Regions from separate parts of the Luteibacter sp. UNCMF366Tsu5.1 genome, predicted to be linked through region 2. Evidence: predicted binding sites of a transcription regulator. Region 2 holds the regulator's gene; each other region holds the start of a gene.
The links. Region 2 encodes FliA, which starts transcription of late flagellar genes. Its sites were predicted from a motif close to TAAAGTTTNNCNNNCNNNGGCCGATAA; they were not measured.
Positions count from the first base shown of each region.

Region 1 (4,234 bases), on a different contig from region 2:
TGGGTAAGCCCGGCAGCATCCTGCGTGCCTGTGCGATCAGATCCACGCCATCGCCGTCGGGTAGCGAGCGGTCCAGTACCAGCAGGTCGTGAACACCGGAGCGCAAGGCCGCCGCGGCGACAGACAGCGATCCGGCGATGTCTACCAGGAGACCATGGCGCTGCAGTGCGCTCCGCATCAACAGCGCCAGTGGTTCGTCGTCTTCGACCAGCAATAGGCGCACGTGTGTCGGCTCCGTCCTGCAAAGGGCAGCATGCTAGCCGATCGATCCGGAGTCACCGGCAACGTTCCGGCAATGTTGCCGGTGGGGCCGGGCAGGGTAGACGTCAGGCTGGCTCGGGAGCGGGGAGCTGGGGCTGCGACAGCGCTTCGAACGTGACGGCGAAGCACGCACCGCCTTCCGCCAGGTTCTCCACCGTGATGTGCCCGTTTTGCCTGCGCACCAGTTCCAAGGCGAGATGGAGACCGAGGCCGTGCCCCGGGTCGCCCGTCTGCGCGCGGTAGAACGGCTCGAAGATGCGCTCGCGGTCCTGTTCGGCCACGCCGGGCCCCTGATCGCAGACCCGCAACGTGTTTGGCGCGACCACGCGCAGGCTGATGGTGCCTGCACCGCCGCCATGGACCACCGCGTTCTGCACAAGATTGGTCACCACGCGGCCGAGCGAGAGGGGTTCCGCGGATACCCACACGGGATCGTCCGGCGCATCTACTTCCAGGCAGTAACCCTGCGCGGACGCCAATGGCGCCACGTCAGACGCCACGTCTCTCGCCACTTCACACAGGTTTACCGGCGTCCGCTGGACGCCTTGCGCCTGGATGCGTTGAAGATCGAGCAACTGTTCCGCGAGCGTGGCGAGCCTGCTGACGTCAGCCCGCAGCAGTGCCTTGTCGGGCCCCTTGGGCATGGTGTCGATGCGCGCCATCAGCACGGCGATGGGCAGACGCAGTTCGTGCGCGGCGTCGCGCAGGAACTGGTCGCGGGCCACGTAGGTCGTGCGCAGGCGGTCGATCGCTTCGTTGAACGCCGCCACCAGGGGGCGGATCTCGCGTGGCACCGTGTCCAGCTCCAGTTGCACGGCCCGGTGCGACAGGTCGATAGCCGCCGCCGACTGTGCGAGCTTGCGCACCCCCGCCATGCTGCGCCAGATCAGCAGGGGCGCAATCACGAGCGTCGAGAGGATCAGCGGCACCGACACGATGGGGCTGACGACACCACTGACCACGGCCACCCAGCGTCCGAGGTCGTCGCGAGACGCGCCGCCGGTCATGATGTGGATGCGCCGGCCATCGACCTTTTTCACGTCGATGCGTACGCCGTAGGGCGCGCGCTCTTCATAGGCGTGGATCTCGGAGGGCCCGATCCAGGCGAGCTGCTGTGACAGCTCCGTGTAATAGGAGGGCGGGTTGCCATAACGCGCGGAGTGCCCATCGGCGTCCGCCACCATGAGCCAGAACGACGGATATTGGCGGCGCAAGTCCTCCAGCCGTTCCGTGTGCTCGATCGAAAGGCCTGCCGGGCTGGTGCGGACTGCCTGCGCGGCCGTCTTGATCACGCCGTCCGAAATATAGGTATTGCGGCCGTCCAGCAGCAGATAGAGCAGGCCGCCGAAGGCGAAGAACAGCACCACGGTCTGCACCACGGAAAGCGACACGAACAACTGCCACAGGAGCGATTTACGTTTCACCGGGGGTCTCGGAGGGCTGCGGACGGCGCGGTACGCTGAACCGAAGCGTGACCAGAGCGACGTCGCTGCACGAAGCGGATAGGGAGGCTGACCGGCTCGCATGGTGGCACAGCTCGTATCGCCGTCGCCCTGTCCCTCGGTGGAGCGCCACCTCCCCTAAAGCTTTCCCTCACAAAGCCGATAAGCCCATCGAACGACCCCAAGGCGATGTGCGCCAAGGGTCCCAACGGTACGGACGATGGCGAAGAAATCCTCCAAAGACGCCCCTCGCGCCCCGCTGGCGCTGGATGCCGACCTGCGCATCGGCGCTGCGCCCGCGCTGCGCGACGCCCTGCTGGGTGCGCTGGCCGCGGGCGAGGCCGTCCAGCTGGACGGCACGGCGGTGACCCAGATCGATACGGCCGGGTTGCAGGTGCTCGCGGCGTTTTCGCGCGATGCCCGTGCCGCCGGTCTGCCGGTCGCCTGGACCGGTGTCAGCGATCCCCTCCGGCGCGGCGTGTCCGTGCTGGGTCTTCATGCTTTGATCGAACTGCCGGCCGAAGCCGGCGTGAACTGAAGGTGCTCCCATGGCAAAGATTCTTGCGGTAGACGATTCGGCTTCCATGCGCAGCATGGTCGCCTTCACCCTGCGTGGCGCGGGCCACGACGTGGAAGAGGCCGAGAACGGCCAGGCCGCGCTCGATACCGCCGGTAACCACAAGTTCGACCTGATCCTCGCCGACGTGAACATGCCGGTGATGGACGGTATCTCGATGGTTCGCGAGATTCGCACGCGTCCGGGTTACAGCGGCGTGCCGATCCTCATGCTGACGACCGAGTCGAACCCCGAGAAGAAGATGGAAGGCAAGGCGGCCGGTGCGACCGGCTGGCTGGTCAAGCCGTTCGATCCCGACCAGCTGCTGGCCACCGTCGCCCGCGTGCTCGGTTAATTCCCTTCGCAAGACGTTCCGGTAATTCAGGGTCCACCATGTCCAAAGTCGATCTGGCGCAATTCCACAAGGCGTTCCATGAAGAGAGCCTCGACGGTCTCGACGCCATGGAGCAGGCCCTCCTCGCGCTGGACGAGGGCTCCGACGATCCGGAACTGATCAACGTCGTGTTCCGCGCTGCCCATTCGATCAAGGGCGGCGCGGCCACGTTCGGTTTTACCGACGTTGCCGCGTTCACCCACGTGGCCGAGAACCTGATGGACGAGGTCCGCAGCGGCCGCCGTCCGATGGAAAAGGCCGTGGTGGAGCTGCTGCTCCGCTCGGGCGACACCGTGCGCGACATGCTGTCCCTGTCCATGGCGGGCCAGCCGGCGGCCACGCCCGAGAGCCAGGCTCTGCTCGCCGAACTGTCGGCGATGGTGTCCGGTGGCTCTGCCGCGCCGGTCGCCGCCGCGAAGGCTGCGGCCCCCGCGGAGACCGTCGAGGGCTGGGACATCACGTTCCGTCCGTTCGATTACTTGCTCAAGACGGGCAACGATCCGGCGCGCATGTTCCGCGAGCTCGGTGCCCTCGGCCCGCTGCGTGTCGAATGCGACGCCAGCAAGCTTCCCTCGCTGGCCGACATGGACGCCTCGTCGTCCTATCTCGGCTGGTCGCTTCATCTGGACGCCGGCGCCAAGCGCGCCGCCGTCGAAGGCGTGTTCGACTGGGTGGACGGGGATTGCGAGCTGAATCTCGCGCCTCGTATTGCTGCCCCGGCCCCCGCGCCGGCTCCTGCCGCCGCGCCTGCGGCACCGGCCGCGCCGCGTGCCGTGCGCGATCCGGCTGCCAACAGCGAGGCCAGTTCGGTCCGCGTCGGTATCGAAAAGATCGACACGCTGATCAACCTCGTGGGCGAGCTGGTCATTACGCAGTCCATGCTCAGCCAGTTCCAGGACGGCGTGGACGAGTCGCAGTTGGAAATGCTGCGCGATGGTCTGGCCCAGCTCGGTCGTCACACGCGCGAGCTGCAGGAAAGCGTGATGAGCATCCGCATGCTGCCCATCAGCACGGTGTTCAACCGCTTCCCGCGCCTCGTGCGCGACCTGGCGCAGAAGCTCGACAAGAAAGTGGTGCTCGACCTGCGTGGCGAGACCACCGAACTCGACAAGACCGTGCTCGAGAAGATCGGCGATCCGCTGGTCCATCTCGTCCGCAATGCCATCGATCATGGCCTAGAAGTACCGGCCAAGCGCCTTGCCGCCGGCAAGGGCGACACCGGCACGCTGCGCATGGAAGCCTTCCATCGCGGCGGTGCCATCGTGGTTGAAGTGGCGGACGACGGCGCCGGCCTGAATCGCGAGGCCATCGTCGCCAAGGCCGTGCAGCGCGGCATCATCGCCTCGGGCGACGGTATGTCCGACGACGCCGTGGCGGAACTGATCTTCGAGGCCGGCTTCTCCACGGCCGCCGCCACCACCGATCTTTCGGGGCGTGGCGTGGGGATGGACGTGGTCCGGCGCAACGTGATGGATCTCGGCGGCACCGTCGCCATCCGCAGCACGCATGGCAGCGGCACCACCTTCACGATCACGCTGCCACTCACTCTCGCCATCATCGACGGCCTTACGGCTGCGGTGG
Region 1 is NZ_FPIS01000002.1:878,479-882,712, forward strand. It holds gene BT115_RS13040 (response regulator) at 1-223, opposite strand, end outside; gene BT115_RS13045 (sensor histidine kinase) at 327-1,685, opposite strand; gene BT115_RS13050 (STAS domain-containing protein) at 1,924-2,241, shown strand; gene BT115_RS13055 (response regulator) at 2,252-2,614, shown strand; gene BT115_RS13060 (chemotaxis protein CheA) at 2,653-4,234, shown strand, end outside.
Region 1: a site for FliA is predicted at 1,843-1,869, ahead of BT115_RS13050 (STAS domain-containing protein). Genes of this name have one in related genera too.

Region 2 (4,234 bases):
AGATGCTCGAAGTGCAGCTCTCGACGCTGGCCTGGAATCAGATGGATCGCGAGCAGCCGCTGCGTGCCCGTGTGCTGCGTGAGATGACGCGGTTGGGCATCGACGCCGACGTGGCCCGCGCGCTGTGCGCGGAACTGCCGCCGGGCATGACGCCCGAACAGGCGCGCTATCTGCCGCTGGGCATCCTTTCGCGCAACATCCGCACGAGCGGACGGAATTTCGACACGGTGGGCGGCGGCGTCATCGCGCTGGTCGGTACCACCGGCGTCGGCAAGACCACCACCATCGCGAAGCTCGCCGCGCGCGCGGTGCTGCGTCACGGTGCGTCCAATGTTGCCCTCATCAGCACGGACCAGTACCGCATCGGTGCCGGGGCACAGCTCGAACACTATGGTCGCCTGCTCGGCGTGCGCGTGTTCAACGCGCAGGACGCCAACAGCCTGCGCAACGTGCTGCTCCAGCTGCGCGGCCGCAACACGGTACTGGTCGATACGGCCGGGCTGGCGGGCAACGATCCGAAGCTTCAGCAGCAGTTCGAGACGCTGCGTGCGACCTCGGATCTGCGCGTCTGTCTCGTACTGGCGGCCAACGCGCAGGCGCAGGCCATCGACAACGCGGTGCGCGCTTATGCGCCGCTGGCTCCGCAGAGCGCCATCCTCACCAAGCTCGATGAGGCGCCGCTGATCGGCGGCGCGCTGTCCGCACTGATCCGCCACGGCCTGCCGTTGGACTACACCACCGACGGCCAGCGCGTGCCCGAGGACATTGCGTCCGCCGATGCGCGCAAGCTGGTCTGCCTGGCTGCGCAGCTCGTCAAGCAGCGTAGCGACGAACCCGACGACGCCATCCTCGCCGACCGCTTCGGCGGTGTGGCGCCGGCCCTGGCTTGACCCTCTTTCTCTTCAACCGCAACCGACTCCCACGGCAGTGACTTACTTCATGAGCACACACGTCGATTCCACCCAGGCCGCCGGGCTCCATTGGCTCGCCGATCGCCGCCCCACCCGCAGCATCGCGATTGCCGGCGGCAAGGGCGGCGTGGGCAAGACCACGGTGGCGGTCAACCTCGGCATGGCGCTCGCGATGGGCGGCCGTGACGTCCTTCTACTCGACGCCGATCTCGCCATGGCGAACGTCGACGTCCTGCTCGGCTTGCAGCCGACCCGGCACCTGGGTCACATGCTGGAAGGGGAGTGCGGCATCGAAGACCTCATCCTGCAGGCCGCACACGGCCTCAAGGTGATCCCTGCCACGTCGGGCGCGCGTCGCATGGCGCAGCTGCCGAACATCGAGCACGCGGCGGTGATCCGGGCGTTCGACGAATACCCGCTGGCGCCGGAGTACCTGATCGTCGATACGGCGGCGGGCATCTCGGACAGTGTCTCCATGTTCGCCGCGGCATCGGACGAGGTGGTGGTGGTGGTCTGCGACGAGCCGGCCTCGCTCACCGATGCCTACGCCCTGATCAAGGTCATGAGCCGCGAGTTCGCGGTCAACCGCTTCCGCATCGTGGCGAACATGGTTCGCCACGCCCAGGAGGGGCGCCAGCTCTTCGAGAAGCTGTCCCGGGTGACCAATCGTTTTCTCGATGTTTCCTTGGATTTCATGGGCATGGTTCCGCACGACGAGTACCTGCGCCAGGCGATCCGCCGCCAGTCGGCGGTGGTCGATGCCTGGCCCAGCAGCCGGTCGGCGGTCGGATTCAAGAATTTGGCCAGGTCGGTCGATACATGGGGTGAACCCGAACCCCGTGCACAGGGCCGTATTGGCTTCTTCGCCGAACGGTCCCATCAGGGGGGAGGGCTACCACTGTGAGCGTCGCGACCGAATACCTTGAAATCACGCGCATCCCAGCGGATGAACTGGTAAAGACCCACGCGCCGCTGGTGCGCCGAATTGCCTATCACCTGATGGGCCGGCTGCCGCCGAGCGTGGATGCAAACGACCTGATGCAGGCCGGGATGATCGGGCTGCTTGAGGCCGCAAGAAATTACTCGCCGACTCGCGCGGCCAGCTTCGAAACCTATGCGGGTATCCGCATACGTGGCGCCATGCTGGACGAACTGCGCAAGACGGATTGGACCCCGCGCTCCGTCCACCGGAAGTTGCGCGAGGTTGCGGAGGTGACGAGGCAGATCGAGAACGAGACGGGTGGCGACGCCGAAGACGCGGAAGTGATGAAGCGGCTGGGCATCGACGCCATGGAATACAACCAGATCCTGGCGGACGCGGCGAGCGCGCGGTTGTTGAGCCTGACGGCGCCCGAGGGCGACGAAGGCGCGGCGATCGACGTGGTTGACCCGGACGCGGCCGGTCCGGAAGGTACGTTCGAGCAGGAAGGTCTGCGTGGCGCACTGGCGCAGTCCATCGACGGATTGCCCGAGCGCGAGAAGCTGGTCATGTCGCTGTACTACGACGAAGAACTCAACCTGAAGGAAATCGGTGCGGTGTTGGGAGTGAGCGAATCGCGGGTATGCCAGATCCATGGTCAGGCCCTGATTCGACTCCGCGCACGCATGTCGGGCTGGAAAGACAAGCAGTGACGGCACCTTTCGTGACGTCGCCGAAAAAGAACACGCGGTAGCAAGGCGGAGAGAACGTTTTGGACAAGAACATGAAGATTCTCGTGGTGGACGATTTTTCCACCATGCGACGCATCGTCAGGAATCTGCTGGTGGAGCTTGGCTTCACCAACACCCTGATCCAGGAAGCCGAAGACGGTAATGCCGCGCTGGCGATGCTGCGCGCGCAGCCGTTCGACCTGGTGGTCACGGACTGGAACATGCCGAACATGACCGGCATCGACCTGCTCCGCGCCATTCGCGCCGACGCCGCCCTGAAAGCCATGCCCGTGCTGATGGTGACGGCGGAGAACAACCGCGATCAGATCATCGCGGCAGCACAGAGCGGCGTGAACGGCTACGTCGTCAAGCCCTTCACGGCGGTCACGCTGAAGGAAAAACTCGACAAGATCTTCGAACGACTCGCCGCGGCCGCGGGCTAAGGAACGACCATGAACACCGTGATTTCCCCTGGCCACGACGTGGCGCCCGAACTGCGCGAGCTGCTGGATGCGAACGATCCCGCCTCGGTCGAGGAGGCCCTCGATCGCCTCCTGCGCAGCCGCGAACAACACCTTTTCATGGCGCTGGGCCACCTGGCCCGCGACCTGCACGAATCCGCGCGCCGGCTTGCCGCCGACATCTCGCACGATGGTGTGCCGGGCAACATGAGCGACGCGCGCAAGCACCTGCGCGACGTGCTCGAGATGAGCGCCCAGGCTGCCCATCGCACCCTCGATTTCAGCGAAAAGCTGCGCCCGCAGGCACAGGCGCTCGCCCGCCAGGCCGATGAAGTACTGGTGCTCGATCACGCCGACCCCGCCTTCGCCACCAGCGCCACGGCGCTTGCCGTGCGTGTGGGCGACTTCGCCCAGAGCTGCGACATCGGCTTTGGCGAAATGGTCGAGGCACAGTCCTGGCAGGATCTCTCCGGTCAGCGCGTGGCGCAGGTCGAAGCGTTCATGGCCAAGGTGGAATCGTCGCTGGTGGAGCTGGTGCGCCTGACCGGCACGCTGGCCGGTGGTGCCGCGCCTGCTGCTGAAAAGGTCAGTCAGGACGAAGTGGACCGCCTGCTCAGCGAATTCGGCTTCTGAGCGCCCTATGAGCGTGGAGCTGGACAACGAGCTGCTCAACGTCTTTCTGATCGAGGCGCGCGAGCTGCTGGAAAGCCTGGGCGAACAACTCGTGGACCTCGAGTCCTCGCCCGGCGACGTCGACCTGTTGAATGCGGTGTTCCGCGCGTTCCACACGGTGAAGGGCGGTGCGGGCTTTCTTGGCCTGAACCCGATGGTGGAGCTGTGCCACCGCGCCGAAGATCTGCTCAATGAAGCCCGCAACGGCGCGATCGTGCTCAATGCCGGTTTCATGGACGCGCTGCTGGAATCGCTCGATCTGCTCAACGACATGATGCGGGCTGCCGATGGTGGCCTGCCGATCGAGGCCGCGCCGCGCTCGTTGCTCGACCGCCTGCTGATTCCCGGCCGAGCTGCCACGGCCCCTCCGGTGGCCCTGGCGCCACCCACCGCCGCGCCAGTCAGTGCGGCGCCCACTTCGCGCGCATACGATCCCATCGAAGACGAATTCGAGGCGATGCTCGACGCGGCGCGCAATGAGCGCGAGCCGGCGTCGGCATCGTCCGGCCCGATCTCCGACGACGAATTCGAAGCGCTGCT
Region 2 is NZ_FPIS01000001.1:1,521,402-1,525,635, reverse strand. It holds gene flhF (flagellar biosynthesis protein FlhF) at 1-890, shown strand, start outside; gene BT115_RS06740 (P-loop NTPase) at 940-1,815, shown strand; gene BT115_RS06735 (RNA polymerase sigma factor FliA) at 1,812-2,543, shown strand; gene cheY (chemotaxis response regulator CheY) at 2,603-3,004, shown strand; gene BT115_RS06725 (protein phosphatase CheZ) at 3,014-3,655, shown strand; gene BT115_RS06720 (chemotaxis protein CheA) at 3,663-4,234, shown strand, end outside.

Region 3 (4,234 bases), on a different contig from region 2:
ACCGCCACGCCGTGCCGGTTCGCCCAACGCACGATGCCCTGCACCTCGTCGATCGACGCCGGCCAGGCAATCGCCAGCGGCGCAGGCGTCCAGCGCCGGGTCCAGTCGCGGCCATGGTGCTCCAGGTCGCCCGGATCGGTCGACAGCTTGAGGTCGGGAAGCAGGCGGGTCAGTTCGGCCAGGCGGTCGGTCATGGGGTTCTCGCTCGATGTCGGCCGAGGGTGCCACTCCGTTGGGTGCGCCGCAACATGAACGCCACGTTCTGGCATAGTGATCGTCCAATCCCTGGGACTTAAGCGCCGCCATGAAGCGTACGTCGTATCCGAAGGAAGACATCAAGGTGCTGCTGCTCGAAGGCGTCAGCCGAAGCGCCCTCGACACCTTCCGCCAGGCCGGGTACTCGCAGATCGAGTTCCACGAAAAAGCGCTGCCCGAGGACGAACTCCGCGAGCGCATCGCGGATGCGCACATCGTGGGCATCCGGTCGCGCACGCACCTGACCGCTGAAGTGCTCGCCGAGGCGCGCCGGCTCATCGCCGTGGGCTGCTTCTGCATCGGCACCAACCAGGTCGATGCCGCAGAAGCGGAACGCCTCGGCGTCCCCGTCTTCAACGCCCCCTACTCCAATACCCGCAGCGTCGCCGAGCTGGTTATCGCCGAGACGATTCTGCTTGTACGGCGCATCCCCGAAAAGAATGCGCAATGCCACCGCGGCGGTTGGTCCAAATCGGCCGCGGGCAGCTTCGAGGTCCGCGACAAGGTGCTCGGCATCGTCGGCTACGGGCACATCGGCACCCAGGTGGGCGTGCTGGCCGAGGCGCTCGGCATGCGCGTGATCTTCCACGACATCGAACCCAAGCTGTCGCTGGGCAACGCACGCCCCGCGGCCAGCCTGGACGATCTGCTGGAACGCGCGGATGTCGTGACCTTGCATGTGCCCGAGACGCCGCAGACCAAGAACCTCATCGGCGCCGCCGAGCTCGCCCGGATGCATCCGGGCGCCATGCTGGTGAATGCATCGCGCGGCACGGTGGTGGACATCGACGCGCTCGCCGCCGCGCTTCGCTCGAAGCATCTGGCCGGCGCTGCGATCGATGTCTTCCCGGTCGAGCCGCAAGGCAACAGTGATCCGTTCGTCTCGCCGCTGGTGGGCATGGACAACGTGATCCTCACCCCGCACGTAGGCGGCAGCACGGCCGAGGCGCAGGAGAACATCGGCATCGAGGTTGCCTCGAAGCTGGTGCGCTACAGCGACAACGGCAGCACCTTGTCGGCGGTGAATTTCCCGGAAGTGTCCCTGCCCGGCCACCCGACGAGCCGGCGCCTGCTGCATATCCACCAGAACATCCCCGGCGTGATGTCGCGCGTCAACGACGTGTTCTCGCGCGCAGCGGTGAACATCGATGGCCAGTACCTGCAGACGTCGCCGCAAGTCGGTTACGTGGTCATCGACGTGACCACGACCGAGGAACACGCGGCAGCCCTGCGCAACGAGCTGGCCGCGATCGACGGAACGCTGAGGGCGCGCGTTCTCTACTGAGGGCGCGCCACGGGCTCTAGACGAGGCCGCCGTCGGATACGACCCGCGCGCGGCCTCGCTCCTTGGCGAGATAGAGGCGGCGATCGGCCACGGCGATGAAGGGCGTGGTCTCGTCGTGTTCACCGGGTATGGCCGTGTGCACGCCTGCGCTGAGCGTGAGGCGCTTGCCCGGACCCAGGCCGACGTGCGGAATCAGTGCCTTGTCCACAGCGTCGAGGCAGCGCCAGGCGAGCGCCATCGCGGCGGCTTCGTCGGTATCCGGCAGCAGCAGCACGAACTCCTCGCCGCCGAAGCGGCAGAGCAGGTCACGCTGGCCGCGCACCACGCCTTGGAGCGCTTTCGCCACGCGTTTCAGGCATTCGTCGCCTTCCAGGTGACCGTAGTGATCGTTGTATTGCTTGAAGTAATCGATGTCGAGCACGATCACCGACAAGGGCTGGCGCAGTCGCTGCGCATTGCGCCACTCCACGGTCATCATCATGTCGAAGCGGCGGCGATTCGCCACACCGGTCAGGCCGTCCTTGTAGGACAGCTCTTCCAGTTCGCGCTGCATGTCCAACAATCGCTCTTCGGTCCGCTTGCGTTCGCTGATGTCGAACATGAAGCCGACCAGCGCGTTCGGCGTGCCGTCGTCGTTGCGCACCACGTGCACCACGTCGCGAATCCAGACGAATTCGCCATCCTTGCGCAGGGCACGGTAGTCGGCCTCGTGATCCATGCCGGCTTGCGACTGCGCCACGCAGAAGTTGAAGACCCGTTCGCGATCTTCGGGATGGATGCGATCGGCCCAGTCCTGCACGGTGGTCCAGGACGACGCCGACCAGCCAAGCAGATCTTCGATCTGCGGACCGATGTAGGCGAAGCCGAGCGTCGCCCAGTCGAGTTTCCAGGGAATGGCGCGCGTGGATTCCAGCAAGGTCTTGTAGACCCCCGCATCCTCGTAAAGCAGCGCGTCTTCGACGCTCATGGCAGCGATCCCCCCCCTGGCAGCGGCCTCAGCCGCGAATAGTCGTCCACCCCTTATCGGCGGAGCTTGGTAAAGCTTGAACCATTCGGAGCCATTGCGCTCGCTCGCGAAGCATGTTTACACTGTAAACATGCCAACCGACACCACTGCCGACCGCATCCTCGCCGCTGCTCATGCCCTCTTCGACGCGCACGGTGCGGAGGCCGTGACCATGCGTCGCGTGGCGGCGGATGTCGGCCTGTCGGCCATGGCGATCTACCGACACTTTCCCAATCGCGAAGCGTTGCTGGCGCGGCTATCCAACGACAGCTTCGAAGACGCGGCGCGCACCTGGGCGAGCCACGCGCGCCAGCACGACCCGCACCGCCGTCTGCTGGCCATGCTGGAGTCTTACCTCGATTACGCCCTCACGCATCCGCACCTGTTCGACCACGCTTTCGGACTGCCCCGTGATGACGCCAGGCGCTTCCCCGAGGACTTTCGTGCTCGCCGCTCGCCTACGTTGAACCTTATCGCCGACGCGATCGCGGAAGGCATGGCTCAGGGCACCTTGCGCACGCTCGACGAATGGGATCTGGCCATGGACCTGTGGGCGCATGCCCATGGGCTCATCGCGCTGTACCGGGGCGGTCGCTTCAGCTTCGACGAGAAGCGCTTCCGAACCTTCTACCTCGCCTCATTGGGACGAACGATCGATGCCTTTGCGCCCTGAACGCTCCGTAGTGCCGGTATGGATATTGGCGACCGCCCTCACCGCCATCGGCTGGTGGTTCGGTAGCGGTACCCATCCCGTGTGGTGGATCACATGGCTTACTCCCGTGCCGGTGCTCTGGCTGGCGTCGAGGGTAAGAACGCGCTGGGCAGCTGCCTCCGCGTTCCTCGCGATGGCGACCGGTTCGGGCAATCTGTGGTCCTACATGCACGGCCACATTGGCCTGCCCTTCGGTGTCGTCGTCTTCGCCATGCTCTGGCCCGGCGTGATCTTCGCGCTTTGCGTGCTCCTGCATAAGCGTCTGCTGCGACGTGGACGCGTCGTCGCTGCCGCCTTGGCGATCCCGGTCACGTGGGTGGCGCTGGCGTTCTTCAATAGCCTGATATCGCCTCACGGCACCTTCTTCGATATCGCTTACACGCAGATGGACGCGCTGGCGGTGATCCAGTTGGCGGCGATCACGGGTATCTGGGGTATCGGCGCGCTGATGCTTTTCGTCGCGACCGCCGTGGCCTTGCTGAGCGCTTCTCAGGCGAACGCAAGAACGCGGCGCGCCCTGGCGGGGAGCGCGTTGTTGCTGCTCGTCATCGTCCTCGGTTTCGGCATCTGGCGACTCGCTGCGCCGTCGACGTCTCAGGCTCGCGTGGGGCTCATCGCGCTCGATCAGACCGGTAAGCCGGTCGCCATCGACTCGCCGGAAGGCCAGGCGCGTCGGGATCGTTACCTCGCCGCGCTCGGTCGTGCCGCCGATCAAGGCGCGCAGATGGCAGTGCTTCCGGAAGGCATCTTCGCTGCTGGCGTATCCATTCCGGCCTTTGCGGAGTTCGCGCAGCGGCACGGCATGATCGTCGACGTCGGCGTCAACCTGCAGGAAGACCATGGCGTGGAGCGCAATACGGCGATGGTCTTCCAACCCGGCGCGGTGTCGCCTGCGATGCATCACAAGCATCACTTGATCCCTGGTTTCGAGGGCCGGTTCACGCCAGGCAACACGTTTCAGATGCTGACGGGCACG
Region 3 is NZ_FPIS01000002.1:841,565-845,798, reverse strand. It holds gene BT115_RS12940 (FAD-binding oxidoreductase) at 1-194, opposite strand, end outside; gene serA (phosphoglycerate dehydrogenase) at 305-1,540, shown strand; gene BT115_RS12930 (GGDEF domain-containing protein) at 1,557-2,507, opposite strand; gene BT115_RS12925 (TetR/AcrR family transcriptional regulator) at 2,638-3,219, shown strand; gene BT115_RS12920 (nitrilase-related carbon-nitrogen hydrolase) at 3,203-4,234, shown strand, end outside.
Region 3: a site for FliA is predicted at 2,561-2,587, ahead of BT115_RS12930 (GGDEF domain-containing protein). Genes of this name have one in related genera too.